Regions from separate parts of the Paenibacillus sp. MMO-58 genome, predicted to be linked through region 2. Evidence: riboswitches for the same ligand, from Rfam matches in the RefSeq annotation. Region 2 holds a riboswitch; each other region holds the start of a gene.
What was found. Region 2 has a riboswitch for cyclic di-AMP ahead of WFJ73_RS13665 (KamA family radical SAM protein). Riboswitches for the same ligand answer to the same signal wherever they lie in the genome.

Region 1: linked by a shared signal. The riboswitch ahead of WFJ73_RS21085 (hypothetical protein) and the one ahead of WFJ73_RS13665 (KamA family radical SAM protein) in region 2 are both predicted to bind cyclic di-AMP.
Region 3: linked by a shared signal. The riboswitch ahead of WFJ73_RS30865 (ubiquitin-like domain-containing protein) and the one ahead of WFJ73_RS13665 (KamA family radical SAM protein) in region 2 are both predicted to bind cyclic di-AMP.

The regions. Positions count from the first base shown of each region.
Region 1 covers NZ_JBBCVY010000007.1:178,199-184,233, forward strand. The annotation lists gene WFJ73_RS21075 (lysoplasmalogenase) at 1-518, shown strand, start outside; gene rlmN (23S rRNA (adenine(2503)-C(2))-methyltransferase RlmN) at 548-1,618, opposite strand; cyclic di-AMP (ydaO/yuaA leader) riboswitch at 1,981-2,176, shown strand; cyclic di-AMP (ydaO/yuaA leader) riboswitch at 2,287-2,474, shown strand; gene WFJ73_RS21085 (hypothetical protein) at 2,596-3,015, shown strand; gene kdpF (K(+)-transporting ATPase subunit F) at 3,157-3,234, shown strand; gene kdpA (potassium-transporting ATPase subunit KdpA) at 3,268-4,947, shown strand; gene kdpB (potassium-transporting ATPase subunit KdpB) at 4,993-6,035, shown strand, end outside.
Region 2 covers NZ_JBBCVY010000004.1:1,949-7,983, forward strand. The annotation lists gene thiE (thiamine phosphate synthase) at 1-5, shown strand, start outside; gene thiS (sulfur carrier protein ThiS) at 1-186, shown strand, start outside; gene WFJ73_RS13645 (thiazole synthase) at 194-973, shown strand; gene thiO (glycine oxidase ThiO) at 1,008-2,114, shown strand; gene thiD (bifunctional hydroxymethylpyrimidine kinase/phosphomethylpyrimidine kinase) at 2,138-2,965, shown strand; gene WFJ73_RS13660 (hypothetical protein) at 3,032-3,382, shown strand; cyclic di-AMP (ydaO/yuaA leader) riboswitch at 3,480-3,618, shown strand; gene WFJ73_RS13665 (KamA family radical SAM protein) at 3,801-4,808, shown strand; gene WFJ73_RS13670 (alpha/beta hydrolase) at 4,876-5,982, shown strand.
Region 3 covers NZ_JBBCVY010000018.1:61,756-67,790, forward strand. The annotation lists gene rsmA (16S rRNA (adenine(1518)-N(6)/adenine(1519)-N(6))-dimethyltransferase RsmA) at 542-1,438, opposite strand; gene rnmV (ribonuclease M5) at 1,444-1,989, opposite strand; gene WFJ73_RS30865 (ubiquitin-like domain-containing protein) at 2,146-3,279, opposite strand; cyclic di-AMP (ydaO/yuaA leader) riboswitch at 3,524-3,733, opposite strand; gene WFJ73_RS30870 (TatD family hydrolase) at 3,917-4,690, opposite strand; gene WFJ73_RS30875 (HD domain-containing protein) at 4,721-6,016, opposite strand.

The DNA.
Region 1 (6,035 bases), on a different contig from region 2:
CGCAAAACGGTAAGCGGTTTCAACGGATCCTGCTAACCGGTCTTGTCTTCAGCGTTGTTGGCGATGTCACCCTGGGTAACTTTGTCGTAGGGCTGTCCGCTTTTTTGATCGGCCATTTGTTTTATTTAAGCGGATTTTTCGGGCAGTGGAGGTTTTCCTTCTGGCGGCTCGTAACGATTATTCCAATCGGCGTGTATGCCGTATATATGGGCTACGAGCTGCTTGATGGGCTTACGAAATCGGGGGACGACGCTCTGAAAATCCCCGTTCTTGTCTATGTAACCGCCATTTCGCTGATGGGCTGGTCGGCCATGATGTCCGGCAACGCATGGGCGGTTGCGGGTGCCCTGCTCTTTATGGCTTCCGATTCCATTCTTGCCTGGAATAAGTTTATTTCGGATATTGCCGGGTCAGACGTGCTCATTATGGCCACTTATTATGCTGCTCAATTCTGCATCGCCGCCTGCATCGGATACCGGGGCCGCACAGCTCCCAAGCAAAAAGCCATGATCCTCTGATCATGGCTTTGATTATGCCTGGCCGGTTGTTATCCGGCTTTTTCCTTATTCATCTGCTTGCTGCGCAGCTGGCCGCAAGCCGCGTCGATGTCGGCGCCATGCTCGAGGCGGACGCTGACGCTGACGTCTTGTTTTTTCAGCGTATCGTAGAAGCTCTTAATGGAGTCGTTCTCGCTGCGCTGGTATTGGCTATGCTCGTCAACCGGATTATAAGGAATCAGGTTCACGTTCACGAGGGAGCGGCGGCGGTCGCCCACCAGCTCGGCAAGCTCAAGCGCATGCTCCGGCCGGTCGTTGACGTCCTTGAGCAGAATATACTCCAGCGTAATGCGGCGGTTCGTCCGCTCCAGATAATAATCGATCGCATCCATCAGCTTCTCGATCGGAATCGCTCGGTTGATCTTCATAATCCGCGTCCGCAGCTCATTATTAGGAGCATGCAGCGAGACCGCGAGGTTAACCCCTTGATCCTTGTCGGCAAACTCTCTGATTTTGTCCGCGAGGCCGCTTGTCGATACCGTAATATGGCGCGGACCGATAGCCAGACCTTTATGATCCTTCACCGTTGTAAGGAAGTCGTTCAGGTGAATAAAGTTATCGAACGGCTCGCCAATGCCCATAACAACGATATGGCTGACCTTCTCGCCTTGGCCGGATTCGTCGAGATGAAGCTGAATCTTCATAATCTGCTCGACAATCTCGCCGCTTGTCAGATCCCTGCTCTTCTTCAACAGGCCGCTCGCACAGAAGCTGCAGCCGATGTTGCAGCCAACCTGCGTGGTTACGCAGACCGACAAGCCGAACTTATGGCGCATCATCACCGTCTCGATCAGGTTGCCGTCATCCAGCTTGAGCAGCAGCTTGACCGTGCCGTCCTTCGACACCTGCTTCGTATGCTCGACCAGCGTCTGGATCGCAAAGTTCTCTTCCAGCAGCTTCACGAGGTCCGGATGAACATCCGTCATATCCGCAAAGCTCGTAACCCGCTTCCGGTACAAGTATTCCCACACCTGGGTCGCCCGGAACTTTTTATGCCCGCGCTCGCCCAGCCATGATGTTAATTGCTCTAATGTAAATCCATATATGGATGGTGTATTCATCGTTTTTCCTCTTTTCGTGAAACGCGGCCAAAGCCGCATACTGTTCCTATTGTCCCAAAATTAGCTGATGAAAACAAGGGGCCATTATAGTGCCGCTCAGCTCCTTACCGGCCCCTCCACCGCCGTAAAACGGTTTTTCCGTCTTATTCTGCTACTCCGGACAAACCGATTTGGGCTTGGGTTATACCTGCATTTCACAACGAATTACAGCATTCGAGAGATATAAGGTCCAAGAAGGAGCATGGTAGAGTTCCCTCCAAATGTAAACGCTCTAACCAAACTCCTTGTCAGAATTAGACAATATGCCGCCTCTACGGTTCATTTACAACTTCGGCCGTCAGGCGTAATATACGATTCAGCAAATGTAACAATCGCTGAGTTTCCGTTAAGGGAAACGGGGGAACCAATCGATAAGCGGCATGGCAACGGTGTGAGAGCCGGCGCGGCATGCTTATCCGGGGTGAATCCGGGAAAAGGCTGCGCGCGGCCGGACCCGGTAGGGCGACTCTCACCGTCCGAATCCGTCAGCTAACCTCGTAAGCGATGAAAATGCGACTGTCCAGTAGGCAGGGCATTTTCCAAGTAGAGAGGATGATGTGATCTTGTGACCTTCCAAGGCCGCGGGGATCTTTCCTCTGCGGCTTTTTCTCATGCCCATTTTTAATCAACTGTCTTTATCGCTTAATCCCCTTCACGGGGGGAACGGGGGAACCAATCGGGCAGCCGGCTGTTCCATACAGCCAGCATTGTCCACGGGGTGAATCGCCGAAGCAGCTCCATCTGAGCTCATCGGCGTAGGGCGACTCTTACGCCCGAATCCGTCAGCTAACTTCGTCAGCGTACCAAGAGAGGCAACGATGATCGTGAATATAGGCGCGGTTTATTTCCTGCTGCGCTTATAAGCCGCGTGAAGAGTCCCTCTTCCGCGGCTTTTTTGTTTGTCGTTGATTCCTCTAACCAAAAGAGGAGCGTAAACCATGGACGATTATATACTTGTCTCCGCACCCAATGTGCAGGGCGAGGATTTTATTAAACAGCTGCTGCACCGGCATATCCCGTTTGCCGCCATCGTGAACAATAAGACCGAATACGGGCGGATGCTGGAGCTTGGCGTGTCAACGATTATCGTCATCAATACAACTGACGAGGCTACATGGCGTGTCCCGGAGCTGCCGGTCGGACGAATCTTTTTATTCGAAAGGAGCCTGAATCTGTGCTGCCGCTATATCCAGATCTGCCGCAGCTGGACATCCAAATCGATCTGCGTCGTTACGGACAGCGCAAATCCCCGTCTGATCTATAAAGGGATGGGTGCTAATTATGTCATTCATTCCAATCATGCGGATACATCCTTTTTAATCATAAACGACCTCATGGCAAGCCAAGATAATCGGTAAGACCGAAAGTTATTCGCCATTCTTTTAGGAGGAATCCGCTATGCAGGATATCTATATGGTGCTGCTTCTGGCAGCGATATTCATACTCTTCGCCGGCTTTATGCATTGGTGCGACCGGGCCATTCAAGAGGAGGATCAGCGATGATTGTCACGTTAGTGCTTGCCCTGTTTCTCTTTCTTTACTTGATATACGCCTTGATTAATCCGGAGAAATTCTAAACCCTTATCAAATGCTGGGAGGCCGCAATGGCAATGGATATTTTACAGCTCCTTATCGTGGTTGGCGTGCTTGTACTGCTCGTCAAACCGCTCGGAACCTATGTGTACCACGTATACTCGGATCAACCGAACCGGACCGACCGCCTATTCGGCGGAACCGAACGGTTCATTTATAAATTAATCGGGCTGAAATCGCGTGAAGGCATGACCTGGAAAAAGTACGCGTTAAGCTTCCTTTTCACGAATATCGTGCTGGTCGCGATCAGTTATTTGATTCTGCGCCTGCAGGGCAGCCTTCCTGGCAACCCCAACGGCATTGGCGCCATGGAAGAAACGCTGTCGTTCAATACCGTTATCAGCTTTATTACGAATACGAACCTGCAGCATTACAGCGGCGAGACCGGGCTGTCCTATTTCTCGCAGATGGCCGTCATTATGATGATGATGTTCACCTCGGCGGCTACCGGCTTCTCGGTTGCAATTGCTTTTATCCGCGGCTTGACGAGCAGGGGCAGCACCATCGGCAACTTCTTTACCGACTTCGTGAAATCCCACACGCGGATTTTCCTGCCGCTCGCAACGCTCATTACGCTGGTTCTTGTGGCACTTCACGTGCCGCAGACCCTGCAGCCTAACGTAACGGCAACAACGCTGGAAGGGGCAACGCAAAGCATCGCAATCGGTCCGGTTGCTTCTCTGGAATCGATTAAGCACTTGGGTACAAACGGCGGCGGTTTCTTTGGCGTCAACTCGGCGCATCCTTTCGAGAATCCGAGCCCGCTTACGAACGTCATCGAGATTCTGTCCATGTGGGCGCTGCCTGCTTGCCTGCCTTATGTATACGGTCGTTTCGCGGGTAACCGCAAGCAAGGCTGGGTTGTATTTGGCGCCATGATGTCGCTGTTCCTGGTATTCCTTGCAACGGTCTACACGGCTGAGCTGCATGGCAATCCGGTTATGAACAATCTTGGCGCAGACGCCTCGCAAGGCAGCATGGAGGGCAAGGAAGTCAGGTTTGGCATTGCCCAATCCTCCCTCTTTACGGCGGTGACGACGGCGGCCACTACCGGTTCGGTCAATAACATGCATGATACGCTGACCCCGATCGGCGGTCTTGTCCCGCTGGCGGAGATGATGCTGAACGTTGTGTTTGGAGGTAAAGGCGTTGGCCTCGTCAATATGCTGATGTATGCGATTCTTGCGGTCTTTATCGCGGGACTAATGGTCGGTCGGACACCTGAGTTTCTCGGGCGGAAAATCGAACCAAAGGAAATGAAGCTGATCGCGATCGCGATTCTCGTTCATCCGTTTATTATTTTGGCGCCAACCGCCATTGCTTTCCTGACGGATCTTGGCCAGGGTGCCATCACGAACCCAGGCTTTCACGGCATCTCGCAGGTGCTCTATGAATACACCTCGTCAGCGGCGAATAACGGCTCCGGCTTTGAAGGTCTTGCCGACAATACGCCGTTCTGGAACATGACGACCGGCCTCGTCATGCTGCTTGGACGGTATGTTTCGATGATTGCCATGCTGGCTGTAGCCGGATCCTTGGTCCGCAAAAAGCCCGTACCGGAAACGATCGGAACATTCCGGACGGACAACGTGCTGTTTGGCGGGATTCTAGTAGGAACCGTCGTTATTGTCGGCGCGCTGACGTTCCTGCCTGCCGTTGTACTTGGACCTATTGCAGAGCATTTAACGATTCGCTAACGGATAAGGATGAGGTGAATAACCGTGACCACACAACGTAAATCCATGCTGACCTCGGCGATTATAAGTCGCGCGGCGAAGGACAGCTTTCTGAAATTAAATCCGCTGACCATGATGAGAAATCCCGTCATGTTTGTCGTAGAGGTCGGCACGCTTGTCGTCCTGCTGATGACGATTTTCCCCGGCTACTTCGGAACGGAGGGACGAATAGGATTCAATCTGACGGTCTTTCTGATCCTGCTGTTCACCGTCCTGTTCGCTAATTTCGCGGAAGCGCTGGCCGAAGGACGGGGCAAAGCCCAGGCGGACTCGCTCAAGAAGAGCAAAAAGGACATTACGGCAAACAAAGTTACGGGCCAGACCATAAAACAGGTATCGTCAACCGAGCTCCGCAAAGGCGATATCGTCGTTGTCTCCGAAGGAGAGATGATTCCGGGTGACGGCGAAATTATCGAAGGCCTTGCCTCTGTCGACGAGTCGGCAATCACCGGCGAATCTGCACCGGTGATCAAGGAAGCCGGCGGCGACTTCAGCTCGGTAACGGGCGGCACCCGCGTTGTCAGCGACCGGATCAAGGTCCGGATTATGAGCGATCCCGGCGAATCGTTTATCGACCGCATGATCTCTCTGGTTGAAGGCGCCAAACGCCAAAAGACGCCTAACGAGCTGGCGCTGAACACGCTGCTCACCAGCCTGACGCTGATCTTCCTGATCGTTGTGGTTACCCTTGCGCCAATCGCCAAATATGTTGGCGTAGAACTTGACATACCGGTGCTTATCGCCCTGCTGGTCTGTCTCATCCCGACTACCATCGGCGGTCTGCTCTCAGCAATCGGGATCGCCGGCATGGACCGGGTGACGCAGTTTAACGTGCTGGCCATGTCCGGCAAAGCGGTAGAAGCAGCCGGCGACATTAATACGATGATTCTGGATAAGACCGGTACCATCACGTACGGCAACCGGATGGCAAGCGACTTCCTGCCCGTCAAAGGCGTAACCGTTCAGGAGCTTGGCGAGTGGGCGGCGGTCAGCTCGGCCAAGGACGAAACGCCGGAGGGCCGTTCCGTCCTGGAGCTGATGAAGAGCAA
Region 2 (6,035 bases):
GTTAATGGCGAGTCCCAAGAGCTGGATGCCCGCACGATCGGGGATGTCATTCTTCATTTCGGACTGGAAGGGCGTCCGGTCGTCGTTGAAGCGGATGGCGAGATTATCGCGAAGGAACAGTGGCCGGACACGGAAGTAAGGCCGCAGATGAGGATAGAGCTGGTTCATTTTGTCGGGGGAGGCTGAAAATAGGATGAAAAAGGATATATGGCATATCGGGGGACATGAGCTCACCTCGCGGTTTTTTATCGGGACGGGATTATTTCCAAGCCCTTACGTGCAGAAGGAAGCGATCCGGGAGTCGGGGGCGGAGGTGCTGACCTTTGCGATCCGCCGGATTAATCTCGCTTCAACCGAAGATGATTCGATTCTGCAGCATGTGGAAGGGGAAAGCTTCCGTTTCCTGCCGAATACGTCCGGCGCAAGCACGGCCGAAGAAGCGGTCCGTATTGCCCGGCTCGCAAGGGCTTCGGGGCTGAGCGATTGGATCAAGGTCGAGATTAGCGCCAACGAGCGCACGCTGCTGCCCGATCCGCTCGAGACGCTGAAGGCAACGGAAATTCTCGTCAAGGAAGGCTTTACGGTCCTTCCTTACACATCGGACGATCCGATTCTGTGCAAAAGGCTGGAGGAAGCCGGAGCGGCGGCCGTCATGCCGGGAGCGGCGCCTATCGGTACGGGGCTTGGCATTTTGAATCCTTATAATATCGGCCTGATCGTGGAGGAAGCGAAGGTGCCGATTATCGTGGATGCGGGCCTTGGTTCGGTCAGCGACGTTGCGCAGGCGATGGAGCTTGGCGTGACGGGCGTCTTAATGAATACGCCGGTTGCCAAAGCGAAGGATCCGGTTGGCATGGCGCGGGCGATGAGGCTGGCTATTGAAGCGGGTCGTCTGTCGTATTTATCGGGACGGATCTCGAAAAAACGTTACGCATCGGCAAGCAGCGGTCACGAGCAATTTATTGTGAAGTAACGGGCCGATTATTTGATAGAAAGCTGGTCTAATCATGGGAGAAACGATTGTCATTATGGGCGGAGGCGTAGTTGGTCTCTCCTGCGCTTTCGAGCTTCAGAAGCGGGGGCATCAAGCTATTGTCTTAGAGATTGGCCGCTGCGGCGGGCAGGCCTCCGGGGCTGCGGCCGGAATGCTCGCCCCCTACTCGGAAAATGTGGAAGGGCCGGATGAATTCTTCCGCTTGTGCCGGGAAAGCCTGCGGCTGTATCCGTCCTGGCGCGACGAGGTCCGGCAGGTATCCGGCAGCACCTTCGAATATACCGATTCGGGCAGTCTCTATATTGCCTATCACGAAGCGGACCGTCTGGCTCTGGAGGGACGTCGCCTCTGGCAGAACGAGCATGGATCAAGCGGTATTGTGCTGGAAGGGGATGAACTGTTCCGGCAGGAGCCGATGTTGTCCCGCGAGGTGAAGGCCGCTCTTTACACGCCGGAGGAAAGCCATGTCTACGCGCCGGATTACGTGTTGGCGCTCGAGCAAGCATGCCGCCTGACCGGTGTTCGAATCTTCGAGCAGCTAGGCTCGGTAACCGTCGACAAGTGGCGCGAGGATATCGTTGTTACCGCCGAGACCGGCTGGAGCTTTACCGGCGACCGCCTGGTCGTCTGCTCCGGCGCCTGGGCACAGGAGCTTGAGGATGTATTCGGCATCCGTATTCCGGTGTACCCGATCCGCGGTCAGATTTGCGCTTATGAAGCGGAAGTAAAGCCGGTACAGCACATGGTGTTCTGCAATCAGGGTTATCTGGTTGCAAAAGAAAACGGTACGCTCGTATGCGGAGCTTCCGAGGATGTGGCGGGCTTTGATACAACCGTTACGGAGCGTGGAATCGAGCGGCTGCGCAAATGGAACAAGCAGGCGTTTCCGTTTCTGGAGGGGCGGGAGCCGTTCCACCGCTGGGCAGGCCTCCGGCCATCCACGCAGGACGGTTTCCCTTTGCTTGGACCGCTGCAGGAATCGGGCGGCCGCGTCCTTATGGCGGCGGGCCATTACCGCAACGGCATTCTTCTCAGCCCGGTAACGGCACAGGTTGTGGCCGATTATATCGATAACGGCAGCAGGCTGCCGGCGTTTGCGCCGGAACGGTTTTCCTACTAAACGATAAACGGGGTGAAATAAAAATGGCGGAATACATAAACGGCAATGTAGCCCGGGCTTTGACGATTGCCGGCTCGGACAGCGGCGGCGGAGCAGGCATTCAGGCGGATTTGAAAACATTCCAGGAGCTTGGCGCTTACGGGATGTCGGCCTTAACGGCGATTACAGCGCAAAATACGCTTGGCGTGCAAGGCGTATACCCGCTCGCCAAGGAAGCGGTAAAGGCGCAGATTCACTCCGTCGGCAGCGATATCGGCGTTGATGCTTTGAAGACCGGCATGTTGTTTAGTGCCGAGATTATTGAGGAAGTAGCCGAGGCGATTGCTTTCTTCGGCTGGAAGAAGGTTGTGGTAGACCCGGTTATGATCGCCAAAGGCGGCGCGTCGCTCCTGCAGGTAGAAGCCGTCCGGGCTTTAAGCCGCAAGCTGCTGCCGCTCACGATGATTATTACGCCAAACATTCCGGAGGCCGAGCATCTGACCGGGATGGCCGTTCGCAACAAGGCCGACAAGCTCGAAGCGGCGAAAAAGCTGTCCAGCCTCGGCGCCCGTTATGTCCTGATCAAGGGCGGGCATGAAGCAGGAGCTGAAGCGGTGGATTTGCTCTTCGACGGCAGTTGTTATAGCGAGCTGGCAGGCAGACGGATCGAAACGGCCCGCACCCATGGCACCGGTTGTACGTATTCGGCTGCGCTCACTGCAGGCCTCGCTCAAGGGCTTGAAATCGAGGAAGCCGTTCGCCAGGCAAAAGCCTATATACAAGCCGCCATTGAAGACGGCATTATCGTCGGCAGCGGACATGGCCCAACGAATCATTGGGCATACCGCAAGAGAGGGCTAGTTGCCAGATAGTGGACAAGATCTAGTCCTAATTTCACACCTCTGATCATACATTTGATTAAGAGGAGCGTGAATGTGGTGGAGGATAACAAAGTCAAGCGTTATTATCAGCTTAAGCAAAAGCAGAAGGAAATCGAGCAGGAATTATCCGAGCTGCGCGGTGAAATTATACAGCATTGCGCCGAGCTGGACCTCTCCGAACTGGAGGTAGGCAGCTACAAGGTGAAGATTGTTTCTCAGGAGCGCAAGGAATTTGATGAGAGCAAGCTGTATGCTGCTCTTCCCGATCCCGATGTATGGCGGTTGCTTTCGAAGCCCGATACCTCCAAAATCGCCGGTCTCATCAAGCTGAATGTTATATCCGAAGATACCATCAAGGATACATTTTCGGTTAAGCACTTATTTCTTCTTCAAGTGGATAAGAAGTAACCGCAGAGAGTTAACGTAACCCCGTCCAACCATCCCTTGGGAAATTGGGCGGGGATTATTATTGATTAATTGTTGACAATATTAAGAATTGTGAGATAATTATAATAAGCTTAGTTCTCGGCGTTGCCGAGAAGCGGGGAAACCAATCTTTTGGGGCGAATCAGCCGGTTATCGGCTGTAGGGAACCATCTATCCCGAGTCCGTCAGCTAACCTCGTCAGCTTTGAGATGGGTCTTTTGCGAATAACATTGCAAACGATAGACCCTTGCTGGGTCTTTTTCTGTTTTAAAGGCCCAAAATGCACGCAGACCATGTTCATGCTCTGTGCTGCGGGGGTCTTTTTTTTCATTTTTCGTGGAGGTGGGATGGACTTCCCGGCATAGGTGATGCTTTTAATAACCTTTTGGAGGGATGCGAAATGGTACAACCAATGGCCGATAACGGTAGATCGGCAGGTCTGTCGGAGGCGGAAAGAGAACGGCTTAAGAAGCATTTTCGCGTCAATGATTATTACTTAAATCTGATTGACTGGGATGATCCGAAGGATCCGATCCGCAAGCATCTGATTGCGGCGGGCGAAGCCCCTCACGTGATCCAGGAGTTCACTTGGGAAGCTGCCGGCTGTAAGCACATTTATCAATCGATGGTTCTTCTCCCCGTATCCCATGCAGCAGAAGGAATTGCTTACATCGCAGAACATAATGAGATTCATAAGGTTGTGTTGACGGGAGATAGCCTGATGTTAGGTATTGCCAAGCTGACTAGAATTATCGAGCAGCTGCGGGATATCGAGCATATCGGCACGATTAGGCTGGATTCCAGAATGCCGGTTCATAATCCAATGCGAATTTATGAGGACCATGAACTATTAGAGATGTTAAGCCGGTTCTCGAGTCCGGAGAAGCGGATCTATTTGATGACTACGATTAACCATCCGAGAGAACTAACGTCCGAAGCGAAGAAAGCATTTAATGCCCTTCACCAGGCGGGAGTTGTCGTTCTTAATCAAACCCCTATTGTCAAGGGCGTTAATAATGACCCTCTTCTATTAGGCAAGCTGATTGATCAGCTGTCCCAGGCTGGGGTTTCGCCATATTCCTTTATTATTAACCGTCCTAATCCTTCATATCCCGAGTCTAGTCTGTCCCTTCAAACGCAGTTTTCTATCGTTCAGCAAGCAAAAGAACTAACCGCGGAGCTTGGAAAGCGGATCAGGCTTTTGATGGCCCATGATTATGGCAAGGTTGAATTGTTGGATATAGAAGGCGGCAAAGCCTACGTGAAATATCATCACTATCAAGAAGAAGGAAAAGGCCGTTTTATCATGCTGGATTGTCCTCCAGAAGCATCGTGGCTGGAGGATCTGTCGGAGCATGACGATCATATGGTCTATCTGCCTTCCGGTCAGCCTGCCAAGAACAAATAAAGGATGTTCGCAAGCTCAAGGAGAAGTAAGAAGGGATACCATTTCGCATCCCGGGAGGCTTCTGTCAATGAGAGTATACAGCCAGGAAATTGTGAACGCCCTGCAGTCTCAGCAGGAAGAAGTAAACTTGAACGATACGCAGGTTATTGTGAAGGTTAATCCGGAAGAGACGAGGGCCGGTTATCTGGATCCTTACGAGCTTCAGATTATTAGGAAATGGGCCGGGGAACAAAAGGCTGCCCCAGCCCAGCCTCCGTCGCCAGCCGAGCAGCTGCAGCTTATTCGGGATTCCATGGGATTTCCGAACCGTAATTTGAATACCGTTGAGATTTACACCGGTTACGAACGCGTAAAGCTTGGCGACAATGAGGTTGGCCTATGGCGGTACTACCCGCGCAAGTCGATGCGTAAGCCTAATAAGCCTTGTCTCATTTATATTCATGGCGGCGGCTGGATCGGCGGTACCGTGTTTGCGGTGGAGAACCCTTGCCGGCTGATCGCCGAGCTGGCCGATGCCGTTGTCTTTAATATTGATTATTCATTAGCTCCGGAGCATAAGTTCCCTAACGGATTTGACGATTGCTTTAATGCCGTTCAATATATTTACGAGCATGCCGAGGAATACGGCATCGACCGGAACCGGATTGCCGTAGGCGGCGACAGTGCCGGCGGCAACCTGTCTGCTGCCGTAGCAACCAAGGACCGGGATTTAGGTACGCGTATGGTAGCCCAGCAGGTGCTGATTTATCCGTGCGTGACCTTCCTTAACGGGGTGAACGGTTATCGGTGGGAGCTGTCCCAATTCGAGATGGCGGATGAACAAAGAGCGATGATTGATCCGATGCTGGGGATTGGACGGCCTACCGAAGCCGACCCGGAAGGCAGAAAGGCTTGGGAGCATTATTTGCCGAATGAGGAGGATGTCCGTAATCCTTATGTCAGTCCGCTTCTGGCTGACAGCACCGGATTACCGCGTACGTTATGCGTAGGAGCCGAATTTGATGGGCTGCGCATTCAGTCGGAAGTATACAGCAGGCAGCTTGCGGCCGCCGGCGTACCGGTCAAGACCATCCGGTACAAAGGCTGTACGCATGCTTTTATCGACCGTCTGGGCTTTGTGCCGCAGGCCGAGGATTTATGTATCGAAATTGCAAATGCTTTGAAAGCACTATAATAGAAGAGATCATTTTTCCAAGCCCGTTCTTCCTTGATGGAAGAATGGGCTTT
Region 3 (6,035 bases), on a different contig from region 2:
ACTTGCGTATTGCCCGGGTAATGGTGAAGCGAGAGGCGAGCCATGTAAGTCAATTTTTTCATGTTACAGGTGGCGTTCGGTGGTGTGCCTTGTGTTCTTGGTGGGATGTAAGAGGAATTTTTCGTGCTGCTGAGGCAATGGTGGGCGGATGAAGCGAAGACAGAGCCGTGTAAGTCGGTTTTTTCGTGTTACAGGTGTATTTGTTGGTGCTTAACGCTCTTGGTGGGCTGTAAGAGGAAATTTCCGTGTTACTGGGGTTCTTGAGGGGTGAATAGAGCAAGGTAAGGCCATGTAAGTCGGATTTTCCATGTCATAGGGCATCTGCAATCACAGGAGTGCATTGGAATGGTCTGAGCCAATTGGAGGGTTGATTGGCCCTGTGGGGCTGCTGTACGCGCCGAGGATCCGCATGGCGCTTCGCAGCCGTGTCAGGGCCCTCTCCGCCCGCCACTCTGGCGGCGGGCGCGCCCACAACAAAGCCGGCGGCGCTAACCGCTCGCCGCCGGCTCAAACAAGGCTCGGCCACTAACAGCAGGCCGAGCTAACCCCGCCAGCCCGCCGCCAGGAAGGCGCGGCTGATGCGGGCGAACTCGTCGAGGGACAAGGTCTCTCCTCGACGGCCAGGATCAATCTCGCAGCCGATAAGCAGCTGCGTCATTTCCTCGCGGCGTTCCTTGCCCACGAACGTCGTCAGGTTGTTCGCCAGCGTTTTGCGGCGCTGGGCGAAGCTCGCCTGGACGATGCGGAAGAAATGCGCCTCGTCCTCCACATCCACCGGCGGCTTCTCGCGCACCGCCAGCTTGATGACAGCCGAGTCTACATTCGGCTGCGGAATGAACACCGTATGCGGCACGATGCAGACAAGCTGCGGCTCGCAGTAATACTGCACGGCTACGCTCAAGCTGCCGTATTCCTTGCCGCCCGGCTTCGCCGCCATGCGCTCCGCGACTTCCTTCTGAATCATAACGACGATGTTCTCGAGCGGCAGACGCTCTTCGAGCAGCTTCATCAGAATCGGGGTGGTCACGTAGTACGGCAGGTTCGCCACAACGCTTACGCCGCTTACGTCCGCGAAACGTTCTTCGAACAGCTTTTTCAGATCCAGCTTAAGCACGTCGCCGTGCACGACCTTCACATGCTCCTCGCCCGCCAGAATGTCGCCTAGAATCGGAATAAGCCGGTTGTCGATCTCAATAGCCGTTACCGTGCCCGCCGCGGCAGCCAGATGCTGCGTGAGTGCGCCGATGCCCGGTCCGATCTCAAGAGCGCCCTTCGTCTTGTCGAGTCCGGCCGCGTTTACGATCTTGTGTAAAATATTTTGATCAATCAGGAAGTTCTGGCCCAAGCTCTTCTTAAACGAGAAGCCATACTTCGCGATAATTTCCTTCGTGCGTTTCGGCGTTGCTACCTCAATCGCCTTTATATCGTTTCCGCTCATACCGTTCACTCCTGTCCCTGTTCCATCGTACGCAGAGCCTCCGCGAACTCTTCGCGGGAGATCCGGAAGCTTGTACACCGTTTGAAGAACTGCTTGCCGTTCGCATACCCGATCCCAAGCAGCTTGCCCATCTGAAGACGTCGGTTTGCCGCATCCGGATGGACGATAAGACCCGCTTCCATCAGATCCTCCCAAGTAATGTCCCCTTCTCCCGCCGCCATCTCCGTCCGCAGCTCGGAGAGCGCCTGACGAATCGCTTCGGGGCTCGCGTTCTCGATTCCGATATCGCCTTTGTACATTGCCTTCTCCTGCGGCAGAAAAGCATGCTTGCAGCCCGGCACGCGCCGCGCGACAATTTTGCGGATTCTCTCGCCCGCATGATCGGGGTCCGTAAATATAATAACGCCTCTGCGTTCCATCGCCAGCTCGATCCGGCGCAGCACTTCCTCGCCAACCGCAGAACCGTTTGTTTCAATCGTATCCGCTTCAACGGCCCGCTTCACGGCAACCGTATCGTCTTTGCCTTCCACCACAATAATTTCCTTAATCACAAGCGAACATTCCTTTCCAAAGCAGCAACTTTCGCTCTTCTTTCACCGTCAATGATCATGCAGCCTGCTTAGCATCTCCATACACACAAAAAGAAGAGGCAGCTGCCTCTTCTTATAATGGCATATTTAACAATGAAATACGATAGCGGAAAGCCATTAGCTTGCTGTTGGCTTGTTTGGTCCAAGCACGTATACGGTATACCCTTTTTTACGGCCGAACTTATTGGCATAGCTTGTGCTGTCAAAGTAAACGTCGATCTTGTTGCCATTGATGGCACTGCCTGTATCCTCCGCCCTGCGGAAGCCAATGCCTTCGATGTACACCCACCAGCCGATTGGAATAACATCCGGATCCACCGCGATGGTACGGCCTTCCTTCACCTTCGCGCCGGAAGCCGTAATGCCGTATCCCGGATGACTCTCATCCTTGCCGGTAGAAGCTACGCCTGCCGAATAGGCGGTTAAAGTAACATTCTTGAGAACCTTCTTTGGCCTAAACGTTACGCCACTCTTTGTATACGAGCCCGTGCTCGTACTGGATAGCGTATGTACGTCCTTCTTTGAACCCACCGCTACGACCTGACTGACAGTATGCTTCTGAACGACTTTGTCGACCAGCTTGGAGGAGACAAGAACACCATTCTCGTACTTTTTCTCCACGCGCTCGATAACGACGCCAGTCTTGCCGGATTGCACCAGCTTCTCCTTCCCTTTCTCGAGGGTAGGATCTTGTTTCTTTACGATCGAGAACGGCAAAGTCCGTTCGTTCTCTGCTACCTTGGTATCGATGCGTGTAACGGTAACCGTCATTGCCTTCGAAATCTGAGTATCGAGAGACGGGTTAACTCTATCTTGATCGCGAACCGGAATATTTAATTTCCCGATCGCCGCCTGTACTGTTTTCTCTGTCGTGTACACCGTCGATGTTTTGCCATCTGCTTTTACGGTAACCGGAACCGCGTATTTAATCTCGATGCGGTCTCCGTCTTTGATGGACGCATTCAGAGGATGGGATACCTCGTCATAGGGTCCAACCGTTATAGCTTGTTCATCCAGTAGGCGTTGCAGGACCCATTGTTTTGTCTTAACAACAGTTTCTTGTCCGTTCACTACTACGGATACGCTCTTATCAGCCGATCCGTACAACAACACCAAAAACATGAAAGTCATAGCGATTGAGATAATTGCACTCAGAACAATCAAACGCAAATTTTCATGCTTCCATCGCATTGCGAAAGTCATGCTGGATGATCGCTTCCCATGGGTCTCCTTAGCTTGGATCATGCCCATTTCTATCGGTCCTCCTTCATAGCCCCGCCGCCAAACTGTTACGCATGATACTATTGACGCGACTATTAAGTATATTGGCGTGACGAGCACGCTCCAGTGTTACGGCCTCCCACCTTCAAGATTTACCCTGTAAAGACTATTTCCGAAGTAGCAAAATCGAAAATAAAAAGAAGCCTTCGACAGAGGATCTGATCGTGGCTTCCTGGGTAATCAAACATTCAGGAAAAGGTGAATACACGAGGTTGATCGCTCTCTATATTCGCTTACGAGGTTAGCTGACGGGTTCGGGCGAGAGAGCTGCCCTATCCACGGAACGAATGCTCATGGCAATCGCCGCAAAATTCACCCCTGAAGAATTCATACGCAGCACGATGCTTCAAGACGTCCTAACTATGCATCCGCTGTCGTTGGTTCCCCCGCTCTCCGGCTTTCGGAGATTAAGCGCAAACTGGAAATCCAATACAAAAGTTAAAGCTCTGAGAAAAATCATACATTCCTGACCACAGAATTGTAAAGATGCGTTAAAAGACGATTTTAACGAAATTTTAGGATTCTAAAGGCAAATAAGGGCGATTCCAACAAGTAAAAAGACTTTTATCGCCGCTATAGTCCTTATTTCAGCGGTTTTACACCGTTTTTAAACAATACCAAAACATTTTTTACCGTTTGCGCTTGTAATAACTGCGATTTCCTCCTTGGATTTTCCTGTTATTTCCGCTGCTGCCTCTGAGACCAAAGACACATACGAGCTCTCATTCCTCTTCCCTCTAAATGGATGGGGAGACAGATAAGGGGAATCCGTTTCGATGAGAAGACGGTCAAGCGGAACGTTCGCAAGCACCTCTTTAGGCACCCTTGCATTTTTGAAAGTGACCGGTCCGCCGAACGAAATATAGAAGTTCATATCGAGGCACATTTTTGCGGTTTCCCAGCTGCCGGAGTAGCAGTGCATAACCCCTCCGACTTCAGACGCTTTCTCCTCCCTCAAAATACGGACAATGTCCTCATGCGCATCCCGGTTATGAATGACAATCGGCTTACCCACCTTCCGGGCAAGGCGGATTTGCTCCCGGAATACCCGGTGCTGCACATCCTTCGGAGAGGTATCCCAGTGGTAATCAAGACCGATTTCCCCTATGGCTACAACCTTCGGATGGGAGCAAAGCTGCTCGATCCATTCCAGATCCCCCGGCTCCATGAAAACGCTGTCCACCGGATGCCAGCCAACCGCTGCGTAAATAAAATCGTATTTTTCCGCAAGCTCCATCGTCGTTGGAATTGTCTCCCGGTTGAAGCCGACATTGATCATTAAATCAACACCGGCAGCACGCGCCCTTTCGATAACTTCGGCACGGTCGTTGTCGAATTGCGGAGAGTCCAGGTGGGTATGTGTGTCGAATAAAGATATCATCTTAGCTGCAAGCTCCTTCTATATAAAGAGTTAAATTTTAAACAATCGCCGGACAGCCGGACTTAACCGATCAGTTGCGTCAAGGAGCGGCTCAATCGGGTAATAGATATGATACTGGCCTTGGTGCAGACCGCTGATGGAACGGACAATGTCGGATTTCACCGATATTTCGCTTAAGCTGTTATCATCGCTTAGCAGCAGAATCGGCGCTTTTTCCTCTTTCCCGCCTTTTTTCGCATCCGGGCGATAAATGTCGTAAGGCTGATCAAACGGGAAATCGATTTCCATATGGTAATCCGGATTAAGACCGATAGCGATAAACTCCCGGGCTGCTTCCTCCAATAAAGAGTCCCCCGGATCATCAAGCGTGATGTATTTGTATAGCTGGCGATTGAGGAACCTGTCGCACAATTCGGCGAGCAATGAATCCTTCTCCTCGGTCCATAACGAGAAGATCGTCTGCATGTAGGCCTCGTCCAGCTTCAAATAATCCGGCACTGTAATGCTGCCGTCAAGCAGCTTGTTAATGGGCCCCGGCATCCATGAAAAGGTATAACCGCTGTCGTACAGCTCCTTGGCCCGCCGGGTAATCTGCCTTAAAATAATCTCCGAGCTCCGGGTAACCGGGTGGAAATAAATTTGCCAATACATCTGGTAACGGGACATCAAATAATGCTCAATGGCATGCATTCCGCTTTCTTTTACGACAATCTTGCCCTGAACGGGACGCAGGACGCGCAATATCCGCTCCAGGTCGAAATTGCCGTAGTTGACTCCCGTAAAATAAGCATCGCGCAGCAGATAGTCCATTCGGTCCGCATCCATCTGGCTGGAGATCAGGCTTACAACGATCGGATTCGGGTACGTCTTGCTGATTACCGAGGCTACCTTCTCCGGGAAACCCTCCGATACGCGGCGCAGCACGCGGTTAACCTCCGTATCCTCCAGCAAAATCGCGCAGGTCCACTGCTCATGATGAGTGTCGAAAACCTGCTCCAGCGAATGAGAAAAAGGCCCATGGCCAACGTCGTGCAAAAGCGCGGCGCAGAGAGCCAGCAGTCTTTCCTCCGCCGGCCAGCCCGGATACTCGTTACGCTCGAATTGAGAGATGATCTTCCTCGTTATTTCATAAACCCCAAGGGAGTGAGAGAAACGGCTGTGTTCTGCGCCATGAAACGTCAAATAAGAGGTTCCGAGCTGGCGAATTCGTCTAAGCCTCTGAAACTCCTTCGTGTTGATCAAATCCCACACCGTCTGATCCTGCACGTAAATGTATTTGTGCACCGGATCCTTAAAAACCTTCTCTTCAGTCAGCTGCTGATTCATTCGCCCTTTCAACTCCTTT